Regions from separate parts of the Mesorhizobium sp. WSM4832 genome, predicted to be linked through region 2. Evidence: predicted binding sites of a transcription regulator. Region 2 holds the regulator's gene; each other region holds the start of a gene.

Region 1 (4,168 bases), on a different contig from region 2:
CGGACGGAAGTGGCCGGCTCGACCGTCAACACCGCCTTCCTGGCGGCGCTCGCGACCGACGCCGATTTCGCGGCAGGCAATGTCGATACCGGGCTGATCGGCAGGCATCAGGAGGCGCTCACAGCCATTCCCGCACCGAGCGATGAGATAATCGCCGCGGCGGCACTGGCCGCGACGGATGCCGGCGCGCCCGGTCCGGCCGCCGATCCGTGGTCCGCGCTTTCAGGGTATGCGCATTTCCACACACTGTCGCGCCGCATCCGGCTGCGCCATGGCGAGGAGAACATCCTGGCGCGGGTTTCGGCGCGGCCGGACGGCCGCTTCCAGGTGGCGCTGGAGGCGCCGCATGACGCGGTGAACACGCACGACCTGAGGACCATGCCGCACACGGCACGCTGGCCCGGTCACGTCACCGTCTTCGAAGGCGCGGTGGGCTACACGTTCACGGTGCCTGATCCGCTGGCCAGGGCGGACGAGGCAGGAGCCGCCTCGGGCAGCCTGCGCGCCCCGATGCCGGGGCTGGTCAAGCTGGTGCGCGCCGCGGCGGGCGATGCCGTGATCAAGGGCCAGCCGCTTTTGATCCTCGAGGCGATGAAGATGGAGCACATGATCGCCGCCCCGCATGACGGGGTGATCGCCGAGATCGCGACAGAAGGCGCGCAGGTCAGCGATGGCACGGTGCTGGTGCGCTTTGTCGAGGACGGGCAGGTCTGAAAGAAAAATGGCCGGGACGAGCCCGGCCATTTCCTCGATTTCAGGACCGATTACTGCTGGATCGGCGCGTATTTGCCGTCATGCCACTGGTTGATGTCGTAGCTGGCGTTCTTCAGGTCGCCCTTCTCGTCGAAGGTGACGTCGCCGACCACGGTGCTGAACGGCTTGCCGTTCTTCAGCGCCTCGGCAACCTTGGCCGGATCATCCGTGCCGGCGCGCTTGACGCCTTCGGCGACCGCCTGGATCACGGCATAGGAAAACAGCGTGAAGCCTTCCGGCGTGAAGCCGCCGGCCTTGATCTTGGCGACCGCATCCTTCGCTTCGGGCTTCGACTGCGGATCCGACGGGAAGACGAACAAGGTGCCTTCACCGGCCGGGCCGGCGACCTGCCAGAATTCCGGCGAGGCGATCGAGTCCGGCATGATCAGCTGGAACTTGACGTTCTGCTCAGCCGCCTGGCGCAGGATCAAGCCGGCCTCCGGATGGTAGCCGCCGAAATAGACGACGTCGGCCTTCAGTTCCTTCAGCTTGGTGACGAGGGCCGAATAGTCCTTCTCGCCGGCATTGATGCCTTCATAGTCGACCTCCTTGAGGCCGCCGGCATTCATGGTCGCCTTCACGGCATCGGCAACGCCCTGGCCGTAGGCGCTCTTGTCGTGCAGAACGACGACGTTCTTGCCGGCGTATTTCTTGGCGATCCACGGGCCGATGAAAGCGCCCTGCGCGTCGTCACGCGTGTAGAGACGCATGATGGTCGGCCAGCCGGATTTGGCGGCGGCGTCGGTCAGCACCGGGTTGGACGAGGCCGGGCTCATCATCAGCGTGCCGGCCTCGGCATAGACGGCCGAGGCCGGAATGCTCGAGCCCGAGCAGGCATGGCCGTCGACGAACTTGACGCCGTTGGCGACGATGCGGTTGGCCACCGAGACAGCCTGCTTCGGGTCGCACTGGTCGTCCTCGATGTCGAGCTTGACCTGGGAGCCGTTGACACCGCCGGCCGCGTTGATGGCGTCGGCGGCGGCCTGCGCGCCCTGCTTGAACTGGTCACCGATGGTGGCGAGCTGGCCGGTCATCGGGCCGACCACCGAAATGGTGATGTCGTCGGCGAAGGCAACCGGGGCACTCAACATCAGGCCAAGTGCGGCCGCGCTCAAAATACCCAATTTTTTCATGACTATAAGAACTCCTCCACTTGCGCGCGGCGACCTGGCCGCGCTTCTTCCACAGAGCCGGGACAATTTCACCCTTCGCTGAAACTGTCGAGAGGACAATGCGGAAGGTTTTGGTTCATTCCGGTGAGGATTTCTTGGGCCACACGCCGCGTGATTACCGTGCGTAATGCAAAAAGCCGCGCCGACCTTGTTTCGGTCAGTCGCGGCTTTTGCAGTCGAGTTTCCTAGACGCCCCCGCGCCTAAAACCCGCTCGCTTCCCTGTTTTTGTAGCGCGACTTTGACCCGTTGGCCTGCCGCGTTCTTGGTTTTTTGAGCCGGCCGTCTTTTCGCGGCCTTGTCCTAATGGACGTCTGAGCGTTGCACGCTCAAGATCAGTGCATCGTCATCCATTCGCGGGCTTCGCGCAGCGCCGTGGCGATCTCAACTTTCGACATGGTGGCCGACAGTTCCGAGCGCAGTTCGGCGGCGCGGGCCGAGCCCTTGATGGCGGCGATGTTGAACCATTTGTGGGCGGCAACGACGTCGGTCTCGCAATCGCGGCCGGTCGCATACATCATGCCCAGTTCGAAAAGAATGTCGGCCTGGGCAGTTGCCCCCATGGCGCCGAAGCCGTCTTCAAGCATTTCAAAACGTGCCATTTCAATCCCCTGTCTGGCTCCCGAGAGCTGCCTCCTTTTCCCTTGGTGTCCCTTGGGGTGGGCCGCTCTTTCGATGCTTTCGAGGATGACGGCTGGCCTTGAATCCGTCGTTAAATGGCGTGCTTAATTTGAGGAAAACAAAGCTAAAACAAGAGGTAAACGCCAAAATTCGTTAAGCATGGGAATCCAGCGTTTGCGCCATTTTGCATCAAATTCGATGAAAATTGCCGAGACCGGAATCAAGACTTCGCTAACCACGGAAACCGAAGCATTTTTCGAACTTCGTTCATTCCGGACAATGGCGAGCGCGAAAATCCATGCGACCTTCCGTGGCGGCACCGCTTTTGTTTTGGCGGGAGCTGGATTAGCTTTACCTTTGCGTAAGGGGCAGGAAGGCGGACCGGAGCCCGCCGCAACCCCATAGGGAGGTGGACAAGATGTTTCGAAAGATGAGCTTGGCCCTGGCGGCCACCTTGATCATGGCGGGCGCTGCATGGGCCGACCCGATCGAAGGCAATTGGAAGACCCAGGCCGGCGACACCGCGGCGATCGGCGGCAGCGATTCTTTCTCGATCACGCTCAAGAGCGGCAAATATGCCGGCAAGACTATCGGCTCACTGAAAGCGGCCGGCGACAACAAGTACGCCGGCAGCATCACCGACCCGGCAAATGACAAGACCTATTCCGGCAAGGCGACGCTGTCGGGCACCTCGCTCAAGATGAGCGGCTGCGTGCTCGGCGGCCTGATCTGCAAAAGCCAGACCTGGCACAAGCTCTGATCGCAATTCCAGACTATCCGAAACGGGGCCCGAGCGGCCCCGTTTTCGTTTGCAGCGGCAGCGCTCCGCCGGGCCATCGGCGTGTGTTGAAGACCTCGTCAATCAATTTGAACCGCAGATGAATACCGGTCTCAGAACCGGTTCAGAGGCATTCCGGCATTTTCTCCCGCATTGAAGGAGAGAGAAATGCTTGCCCGTCGCTTCACCATCGTCTGCCTGCTGATGTGCCTGTTCGGCATGCTCTTCGCCATCCTGGTGGCGGAGGCCGGCCACCCCGCCCGCTCGTGGGAACGGCCGGCGCCTGTGTTCTCGGCTTCATGAACCAATTCAAGCGCTGAAACGACCAAACTGAAAATCGACCAAGCTGGAAACGGGGCACCACCAAAATGAATCGCATCGCCGACAACGCAACCAAGATCCTCCGGCTGCTGCCGCGGGCGATGCTCATCCTGATGCTGCTCGCCGTCCCCGTGCTGGCCGTGCCGATGATGCGCGCCGACACTGGCAACAGGATCGAGGCGCCGCCGCACAGGAACACCAGCCTAGGCTTCGTGTTGCTGATCAGCCTGCAGCGCGGATAACACGGCGCCAGAAAAACGACGACTCGCGCCTCTTCGAGCCCGTCTCCCCCTCCCAAGCGCTCTCCTGAGTCTCTATATTGAGACATGGAAAAGCGAATCTACCCCCAAGCCATCGAATCGGTCGTCATGCCGGAGCCTTTCGGCAAGCAGAGCTTTAACGACGCCAAAAGGGCCGTCGCGGCGCTGCAGACGCTCTACGACCGCAATACCAAATTCCTGCGCGATTCCTTCGCAGCACTTGCCGCCGGCGGCGACGAGAGCAAGCGCTACCGGGCCTTCTATC
Region 2 (4,168 bases):
CGGCGTCGGCTTCCTGCTGGTGCCGGTGTTCCTGGCCGCGGGCGTCATCTACTACTTCTCGCTGAGCACCGAGCCCGATCTCTACAGGCCGCTTGCTGCGGTGGCTCTGATGGCTGTCTGCGCGGCGATCTCGCGTTCCCGGCAGAGAACGCACCTTGTCTTCATGGCAACCCTTTTGTGTGCCCTGGGCTTTCTCGCGGCCAAGGTGGAGACCTGGCGGATGGCGACGCCGATGCTGGGGTCCGAAATCCAGACGCGGCTGACGGGCCGCCTTGTCACCGCCGAGGCGATGGCCAATGGCCGTGTCCGACTGACCATCGATCTCATGTCCACGGCACATCCGACGCTGCGCTATGCGCCGGCTCGCGTCAGGTTGTCGGCGCGCAAGATCCCGCCCGACATGACAGCGGGGTCGATGCTGACCGGCTACGCCAAGCTGCTGCCGGCGACGGGCCCGGTCCGGCCTGACAGCTACGACTTTTCCTTCGACAGCTATTTCACCGGCATCGGCGGCAGCGGCTTTTTCCTGGGCGATCCAAAGCTGATTGCGCCGACCTCGATTGCGCCAACAGGGGCGCCGTTCGGCGCGCGCATCGCATCGGCCATAGAAAACGCGCGTGAAGGGATCGCCGACCACATCAGGGATACCATCGGCGGTTCCGAAAGTGAGATTGCAGCAGCACTGATCGTCGGCGTGCGCGCCGGCATTCCGGAAGAAATCAACGAGTCGATGCGACGCACCGGTATCTATCACATCATCTCGATCTCCGGCCTGCACATGGCGCTGGTCGCCGGCACGATCATGGTCCTGCTGCGCGGCGCCTTCGCGCTGTTTCCGGATTTCTCGTCGCGCCGGCCGGTGAAGAAATATGCCGCTGGAATCGCGCTTATCTCGATCGCCGCTTACCTGGTGATCTCCGGCATCGTGGTGGCGGCCGAGCGAAGTTTTATCATGCTGGCGGTCATGCTGGTCGCCGTGCTCTTCGACCGCACGGCGCTGACGATGCGCAACCTGGCGATCTCGGCCATCGCCGTCATCCTGGTCTCGCCGCACGAGGTGGTCGGTCCGAGCTTCCAGATGTCTTTTGCCGCCACAGCGGCGCTCGTCGGTGCCTATGCCGGCTTCGCCGACTATCGCGCCGGCAAAACGACCGCGCCGCCGGTAAAGCGTTCGTTCCTCGGGTTCATATCGCGGAAACTGGCGGTTGGAGTGGGCGCCGCCGCCATAACATCGCTCATCGCGGGCAGCGCGACATTGCTGTTCGCGATCTGGCACTTCCAGCGGGTGTCACCGCTCAGCCTGCTGGCCAATCTGGCGGTCATGCCGATCGTCTCGCTGGTTGTCATGCCGTTCGCCGTGTTGAGCGCGCTGGCGATGCCCTTCGGCTTCGACGGTCCTTTTCTCTATGTGATGGGCAAGGGCCTGACGGCGATGATCGCCATTTCAGCGTGGATTTCCGAGCGCTCACCGGTCGATGCCGTCGGGTTGATCTCGATCCAGTCGGTGCTGCTGGCGACGATCGCGCTGGTCATCGCTACCATGGCCACCACCTGGCTCAGATTGGCAGCCATGCCGTTCGCGCTCGCTGCCCTGATGGTCATCCCGCATGTCCGAACGCCGGACGTGCTTATCTCGGAGGATGCGCATCTGGTGGCAATGCCGATCGGCGCCGGCGAGCTCGCCGTCAACCGCGCACGCTCCAATGAGTTCACCACGGACAATTGGAAGCGGGCGCTGAAGGCCGAAGCAATTGTGCCGCCGGAGACATTTTCCAAAGACGCTCTCGACATCGCCGATCCCGTCGACCTGCCGCCTGGCTCGCCCTTCTACTGCACAGGCGACCTGTGCATCGGCCGGCATCCTTCCGGGGCGATCGTCGCACTAGTCGAAAACCGCGACAGCGCCCGTCCGGCCTGCGGCTTTGCCGACCTCATCGTCATCAACGACGCCACAGCCTACAATCCCTGCCGCGATCCGCGTGTGCTTGTCGTCACCAAGCGCCAGCTGGCGCGTGACGGCAGTGCGGCCGTCTTCTTCGACCCGCAATCGGCAACCGCGCGTCCAAACGTTCGCTACGCGGTCGAGAAGCCATACCGGCCCTGGCACGAGCAACGCAAATACACCCGCGAGGCGAGGGGCCTGCCGCCTTACAAAAAACCCGAGAGGACGGAAGCGAAGTCTTCGCCACCAGCCCAATAGATTTCAGTAGCGGCGGATAAGCCCGACGAGCTTGCCTTGGACCTTGACCCGGTCGGGCCCAAAGATGCGGGTCTCGTAGGCCGGATTGGCGGCCTCGAGCGCGATCGAGGCGCCCTTGCGGCGGAAGCGCTTGAGCGTCGCTTCCTCGTCGTCGACCAGCGCCACCACGATCTCGCCCGGGCTTGCCGTGTTGGCATTGCGGATGATGACGGTGTCGCCGTCGAAGATGCCGGCCTCGATCATCGAGTCGCCCTTGACCTCCAACGCATAATGCTCGCCGCCCATGATCATATCCGGCGGCACGGTGATCGAATGCGTCTGGTGCTGGATTGCGTCTATCGGCACGCCGGCGGCGATGCGGCCCATCACCGGAATCGATACGGCCGAAACAGCGTCGTCGTCATTGCTGGGCATCGGCGTACGCGAGGTGGTTGCCGGCTTGAGCTGACGGCCGAGATTGCCTTGGCCGCCCTGGATGACGCTCGGCGAAAACTTCCTCGCGGCATTCAGGCCAGGCGCGATCGAGTCGGGCAGCCGCAGCACTTCAAGCGCGCGCGCCCGGTTTGGCAGCCGGCGAATGAAGCCGCGTTCCTCCAGCGCCGTAATCAGCCGATGGATACCAGACTTCGAGGCAAGGTCGAGCGCCTCCTTCATCTCGTCGAAAGATGGAGGAATCCCGCTCTCCTTCAGACGTTCATGGATGAACATCAGGAGTTCATGTTGTTTGCGCGTCAGCATTGGCGGCCCCCATGGGTTCTCAAACCAGAATCAGAAAAACAAACCCAGAACAAACACTATCTGTTCCAGTTGTGTTCCGCAACCGTTTAAAGTTTAATGAATTTGTTAAGGTTGCCGAAACAATGTTGCATCCAGTGGCGGCGTGGCCGCCGCGCGCCGGGCGGCGGTATTGATTCCGCTCGATTTTGCGGCCCATCCTTAAGCTGGAACAAGAGGCGGCACCATCACGAAAGTGCCGGGTGGGGTCGCGCCGGCTCCTCGTTGCGCGTTCTGCACCGTGAACGAAACGAACCCAAAATGCCAACCTGGCGATGATTCCGGTCCCTGGTCTTCGCCGTCTATGGACCAGCTAACATAGGACGAAAGGTTCTTGCCCTGGCGCCGGCGGTGGTGAGACAACCGCCCTTGGCCGGCCGTGAGCGGCGCCGGGTCGAAATGGAGGCGGTGGCACAATGATGGGAATTCCCGATCTCGCTGACGTCGAGGCGATGGATGCCGCGGATCCGCTGCGCGCCATGCGCGGTCGCTTCGTCTTGCCTGAGGGCGTTATATACCTCGACGGCAATTCTCTGGGCGCTGCTTCGATCAACGTCTTCAGCGAGATCGAGACGGCCACGAAGCAGGAATGGGCGCGAGACCTCATCCGCGCCTGGAACACCGCTGGTTGGTTCGACATGCCTGTGGAGCTCGGCGACCGGCTCGGGCGTCTGATCGGCGCCGCGCCGGGCCAGAGCGTGGTGTGCGACACGACCTCGATCAACATCTACAAGGTCCTGCATGCGGCACTCGCAATGCGTCCCGAGCGCTCGGTGATCGTTGCCGAGGGCGACAGCTTCCCGACCGACCTCTACATGGCCGAAGGGGTGGCCTCGACGCGGCCCGGCACGGTGCTGCGGCTCGAAGGTGTCGATGCCGCGACGATCGAGGAACTGGTCGACGATCGTGTCGCAGTCATCCTGGTAAACCACGTCAACTACAAGTCCGGCCGGCTGCGCGACATGGCGGCGCTGACGCGCAAGGCCCATGAGGCCGGTGCGCTGATTGTCTGGGATCTCTGCCACACGGCCGGTGCCCTGCCGGTGGATCTCGACGGCTCGAATGCCGATTTCGCCATAGGCTGCACGTACAAATATCTTAATGGCGGACCGGGAGCGCCGGCCTTCATCTACGCCGCGAACCGCCACCATGGCGACATTCGCCAGCCGCTCAGTGGCTGGTGGGGCCATGCCA
Region 3 (4,168 bases), on a different contig from region 2:
ACGCCGGCGACATAGCCCCAGGGCGGAGCCTGGCAGGGAATGCCGAGCGGCGACAGGAACGGCCCCATCACCACCGCGTAAGGCGCGCCGTCGTTGCGGTTCAGCCCCTGCTCGCTGCCCTTGGTGTTGTCGCCCGGCGCCGGCACGTCCGCGCGCGGGATGAGCTTGGACGTGAAGGCGAGGTAGGTCGGCATGCCGAACATCACCTGCCGCACCGGGTCGACCGCGACGCCGCCCCAGTTGAAGACGCCGAAATTGCCGGGATAGATCAGCGAGCCCTGCAGCGACGGCGGCGTGTAGCGTCCCTCATAGCGCAGCTTCTTCAGCTCGATCCGGCACGCCAGCTGGTCGAACATGGTGATGCCCCACATATCGGCGCCGGTCAGCGGCTTCGGATTGAACGAAAGATCGGAGCTCGGCTGCGTCGGTGAGGCATGATCGCCCTCGATCGCGCCGCCTGGCGCCGGCACTTCCTTGACCGGGATGATCGGCTCGCCCGTACGCCGGTCGAGCACGTAGAGATCGCCCTGCTTGGTCGGCCCGACCAGCGCCGGCACGACGCCGCTCGCCGTGGTGATGTCGACCAGCGTCGGCTGAGCCGGCACGTCCATGTCCCACAAATCGTGATGCACGGTCTGCCGCACCCAGCGCAATTGCCCGGTGTTGAGGTCTAGCGCGGTGATCGAGGACGAGAATTTCTCGACATTGGCGCTGCGGCCCATGCCGAGCTGGTCCGGCGTCTGGTTGCCGAGCGGCAGATAGAGCAGCCCGAGCTTCTCGTCGGCGCTCGCCGTCGACCACATGTTGGGTGAGTTGTGGGTGTAATTCTGCCCGGCGGGCAGCGGCGTCGTCACATCCGGATTGCCGGAATCCCAGTTCCACAACAGCGCGCCGGTGCCAGCGTCATAGGCGCGGATGACACCGGACGGCTCTTCGGTCGAATAATTGTCGTTGACCGCGCCGCCAACGATGATCTTGCCGCCAATGATCAGCGGTGCCGACGTCGAATAGTAATAGCCCGACTTCGGATAGGGCATGTTGGCCATCAGGTTCAGCGTGCCGCCCTCGGCAAAGGACGGGCACACCTGCCCGTTCGCGGCGTCGAGCGCGATCAGCCGCGCATCCGAGGTCGGCAGGTAGACGCGCCCGGCGCAAGGCTGTCCGGCGGCGATCTTGGCGTCGGCATAGTAGGACACGCCGCGGCACGTCTGGTGCTGGCGGTCGGGGTCGAGCTTGACCTTCGGGTCGTATCGCCATTTCTCCTTGCCTGTCGCCGCATCGATGGCGATGGCGAAATTATGCGGCGTGCAGATGAACAGCGCATCGCCGATCTTCAGCGGCGTCACCTGATAGGTCGTCTCGCCGATATCGTCGGGGCCTTTGATATCGCCGGTGCGGTAGGTCCAGGCCGGTTGCAATTTGGCGACATTGTCGGGCGTGATCTGGTCGAGCGGCGAATAGCGCTGGCCGAAAGGCGTGCGGCCGTAGAAGTGCCATTCGCCGGCGGGCACGTCGCCGCCGAGATTTGCCGCCGTCGCCGCCTTTTCCGTGCCTAGCGTGCCGCCGATATCCTTGGGATCGGCCGTCATCGAATAGAAGGCGACCGCGAGCGAGGCGAGCACGGCCAGGATCAGCGGCGCGCGCCCGTCCGGCCCTCTCAGACCTCGCCTTGCCCATGGCGTCAGCAGCCACAAGGCGATGAGCACGATGACGCCGCCGCGCGGACCGAGTTGCCACCAGTCGAAACCGATTTCCCAGACCGCCCAGCACAAAGTCGCGAGCACGAACAAGGCATAGAGCCACAGCGATGTCGACCTGCGCCTGAAAAGCAGCCAGGCCGTGACCAGCAAGACCAGGCCGGCGACCAGGTAATACCAACTGCCGCCCAGCACGGCGAGCCAGATGCCGCCTCCGCCGAGAACCAGGCCGATGAGGAAGAGGACGAGGGAGGTGATGGTGACAGCCAAGACGGTGCTCCTTCGACTGTTGCGCGCTTCCAGCAATTCCAGGAAAAGTGTGAAGCGGTTTTCCGTCCGGAATTGCGTTAGAACAAAAAGATGGAGCGGTTCGGCGTTTCCGTGAAACGATGAACCGCTCCGGAGCGGCTTTAGAGACGTCATGCCGTCCCTGCCCTGCCGGCAGCTTTCCCTCACCCGCTCCGGCTGTCAAGTTGAAGCCAGACACGCGAAACTAGAACAAAACGTAGACAGTTCTGGTCTTTCGCTGCCGAATCACTACATTCGGGGGAGATGTCGGGCTTTTCCGAGGACATGCCTTTTTTCGATGAACCGAATGCGCGGCCCGCGGCCCCGTCCGGCATAGCTGCGCGCGCCATGGCGGCGCGCAGCGGCCAGCACAGCGCGCCCGATTATCTGAAGGGCCTGAACCCGGAGCAGCGGCTCGCTGTCGAAACCACCGAAGGCCCGGTTCTGGTGCTGGCCGGCGCCGGCACCGGCAAGACGCGGGTGCTCACCACCCGCATCGCCCACATCCTTGCCACCGGCAGGGCCTTCCCCTCGCAGATCCTCGCCGTCACCTTCACCAACAAGGCCGCGCGCGAGATGAAGCAGCGCATCGGCATCCTGATCGGCGAAGGCAATGTCGAGGGCATGCCGTGGCTCGGCACCTTCCACTCGATCGGCGTCAAGCTGCTTCGCCGCCACGCCGAGCTTGCCGGGCTGAAATCGGATTTCACCATCCTCGACACCGACGACGTGGTGCGGCTGATCAAGCAGCTGATCCAGGCCGAGGGGCTGGACGACAAGCGCTGGCCGGCCAAGACCTTCGCGCAGATGATCGACAGCTGGAAGAACAAGGGCCTCGGGCCCGACGAGATTGCCGAAGGCGACGCGCGCAGCTTCGGCAACGGCAAGGGCCGCCAGCTCTACAAGGCCTATCAGGAACGGCTGCAGACCCTGAATTCCTGCGATTTCGGCGACTTGCTCTGTCATCCCATCCGCATCTTCCGCGCCTATCCGGACGTGCTGAAGGAATACCACAGGCGCTTCAAATACATCCTGGTCGACGAGTACCAGGACACCAACACCGCGCAGTACATGTGGCTGCGGCTCTTGGCGCAGCGGCCCAGTGCGGGACGCTCCGCGAGTGCCTACCCGACCGAAGGCCGCAAGCCCGACCGGGCGTCGGCCGGTCAGGCCGCCCCCGCGGAGGCCAGCGAGCGGAGCGAGCGCGCGGCCGTGAGCGAAAACAAAGTCAACATCTGCTGCGTCGGCGACGACGACCAGTCGATCTATGGCTGGCGCGGCGCCGAGGTCGACAACATCCTGCGCTTCGACAAGGATTTCCCGGGCGCCACCATCATTCGCCTGGAGCGCAATTACCGCTCCACCGCGCATATTCTCGGTGCCGCTTCTCACCTTATCGCCCACAATGAAGGCCGCTTCGGCAAGACGCTGTTCACCGACCGCAACGATCCCGAGGACGACAAGGTGCTTGTCCATGCCGCCTGGGACTCGGAGGAAGAAGCGAGAGCCGTCGGCGACGTCATCGAGGCCTATCAGCGCCCCGACAAACAAGGGAATCGGCACAACCTCAACGACATGGCGATCCTGGTGCGTGCGTCCTTCCAGATGCGCGCCTTCGAAGACCGCTTCATCACGCTCGGCCTGAATTACCGCGTCATCGGCGGCCCGCGCTTCTACGAGCGCCTGGAAATCCGCGACGCGCTGGCCTTCTTCCGCGTCGTCGCCAACAGCGGCGACGATCTTGCCTTCGAGCGCATCGTCAACACCCCGAAGCGCGGCCTGGGCGAAGCCACCATCCGCCAGATCCACGACACGGCGCGGGCCATGCGCATTCCGATGCTGGAGGCAGCCGCCACGCTAGCCGAAAGCGACGAGCTGAAACCGAAGCCGCGCGCCGCCTTGCGCGAGGTCGCCGCCAATTTCGAGCGCTGGCAGAAGGCGCTGGAAACGACACCGCATACCGAGCTCGCCGAGACCATCCTGGAAGAGAGCGGTTACACCGACATGTGGAAGAACGACCGCTCTGCCGAAGCGCCCGGACGGTTGGAAAACCTCAAGGAGCTGATCCGCTCGATGGAGGAATACGAGTCGCTGCGCTCCTTCCTCGAACATGTGGCGCTGGTCATGGATGCCGAGCAGAATGCCGGGCAAGACGCCGTCTCGATCATGACGCTGCATTCCGC

The links. The regulator LexA, encoded in region 2, represses DNA repair genes until DNA is damaged. The targets are predictions, from matches to a motif close to TGTTCNNNNTGTGTTCNG.
Region 1: AC0L2L_RS11900 (sel1 repeat family protein) is a predicted target of LexA. The motif match lies at 2,659-2,676, and genes of this name have one in related genera.
Region 3: AC0L2L_RS32530 (ATP-dependent helicase) is a predicted target of LexA. The motif match lies at 2,192-2,209, and genes of this name have one in related genera.

What each region holds. Positions count from the first base shown of each region.
Region 1 covers NZ_JBVVQH010000007.1:26,844-31,011, forward strand. Annotated here, with positions in the region: gene AC0L2L_RS11890 (acetyl/propionyl/methylcrotonyl-CoA carboxylase subunit alpha) at 1-714, shown strand, start outside; gene AC0L2L_RS11895 (ABC transporter substrate-binding protein) at 765-1,886, opposite strand; gene AC0L2L_RS11900 (sel1 repeat family protein) at 2,259-2,525, opposite strand; gene AC0L2L_RS11905 (hypothetical protein) at 2,704-2,949, shown strand; gene AC0L2L_RS11910 (DUF2147 domain-containing protein) at 2,963-3,304, shown strand; gene AC0L2L_RS11915 (hypothetical protein) at 3,491-3,625, shown strand; gene AC0L2L_RS11920 (hypothetical protein) at 3,691-3,885, shown strand; gene AC0L2L_RS11925 (AMP nucleosidase) at 4,012-4,168, shown strand, end outside.
Region 2 covers NZ_JBVVQH010000003.1:235,029-239,196, forward strand. Annotated here, with positions in the region: gene AC0L2L_RS06380 (ComEC/Rec2 family competence protein) at 1-2,200, shown strand, start outside; gene lexA (transcriptional repressor LexA) at 2,204-2,938, opposite strand; gene kynU (kynureninase) at 3,391-4,168, shown strand, end outside.
Region 3 covers NZ_JBVVQH010000037.1:7,036-11,203, reverse strand. Annotated here, with positions in the region: gene AC0L2L_RS32535 (glucose/quinate/shikimate family membrane-bound PQQ-dependent dehydrogenase) at 1-1,967, opposite strand, end outside; gene AC0L2L_RS32530 (ATP-dependent helicase) at 2,250-4,168, shown strand, end outside.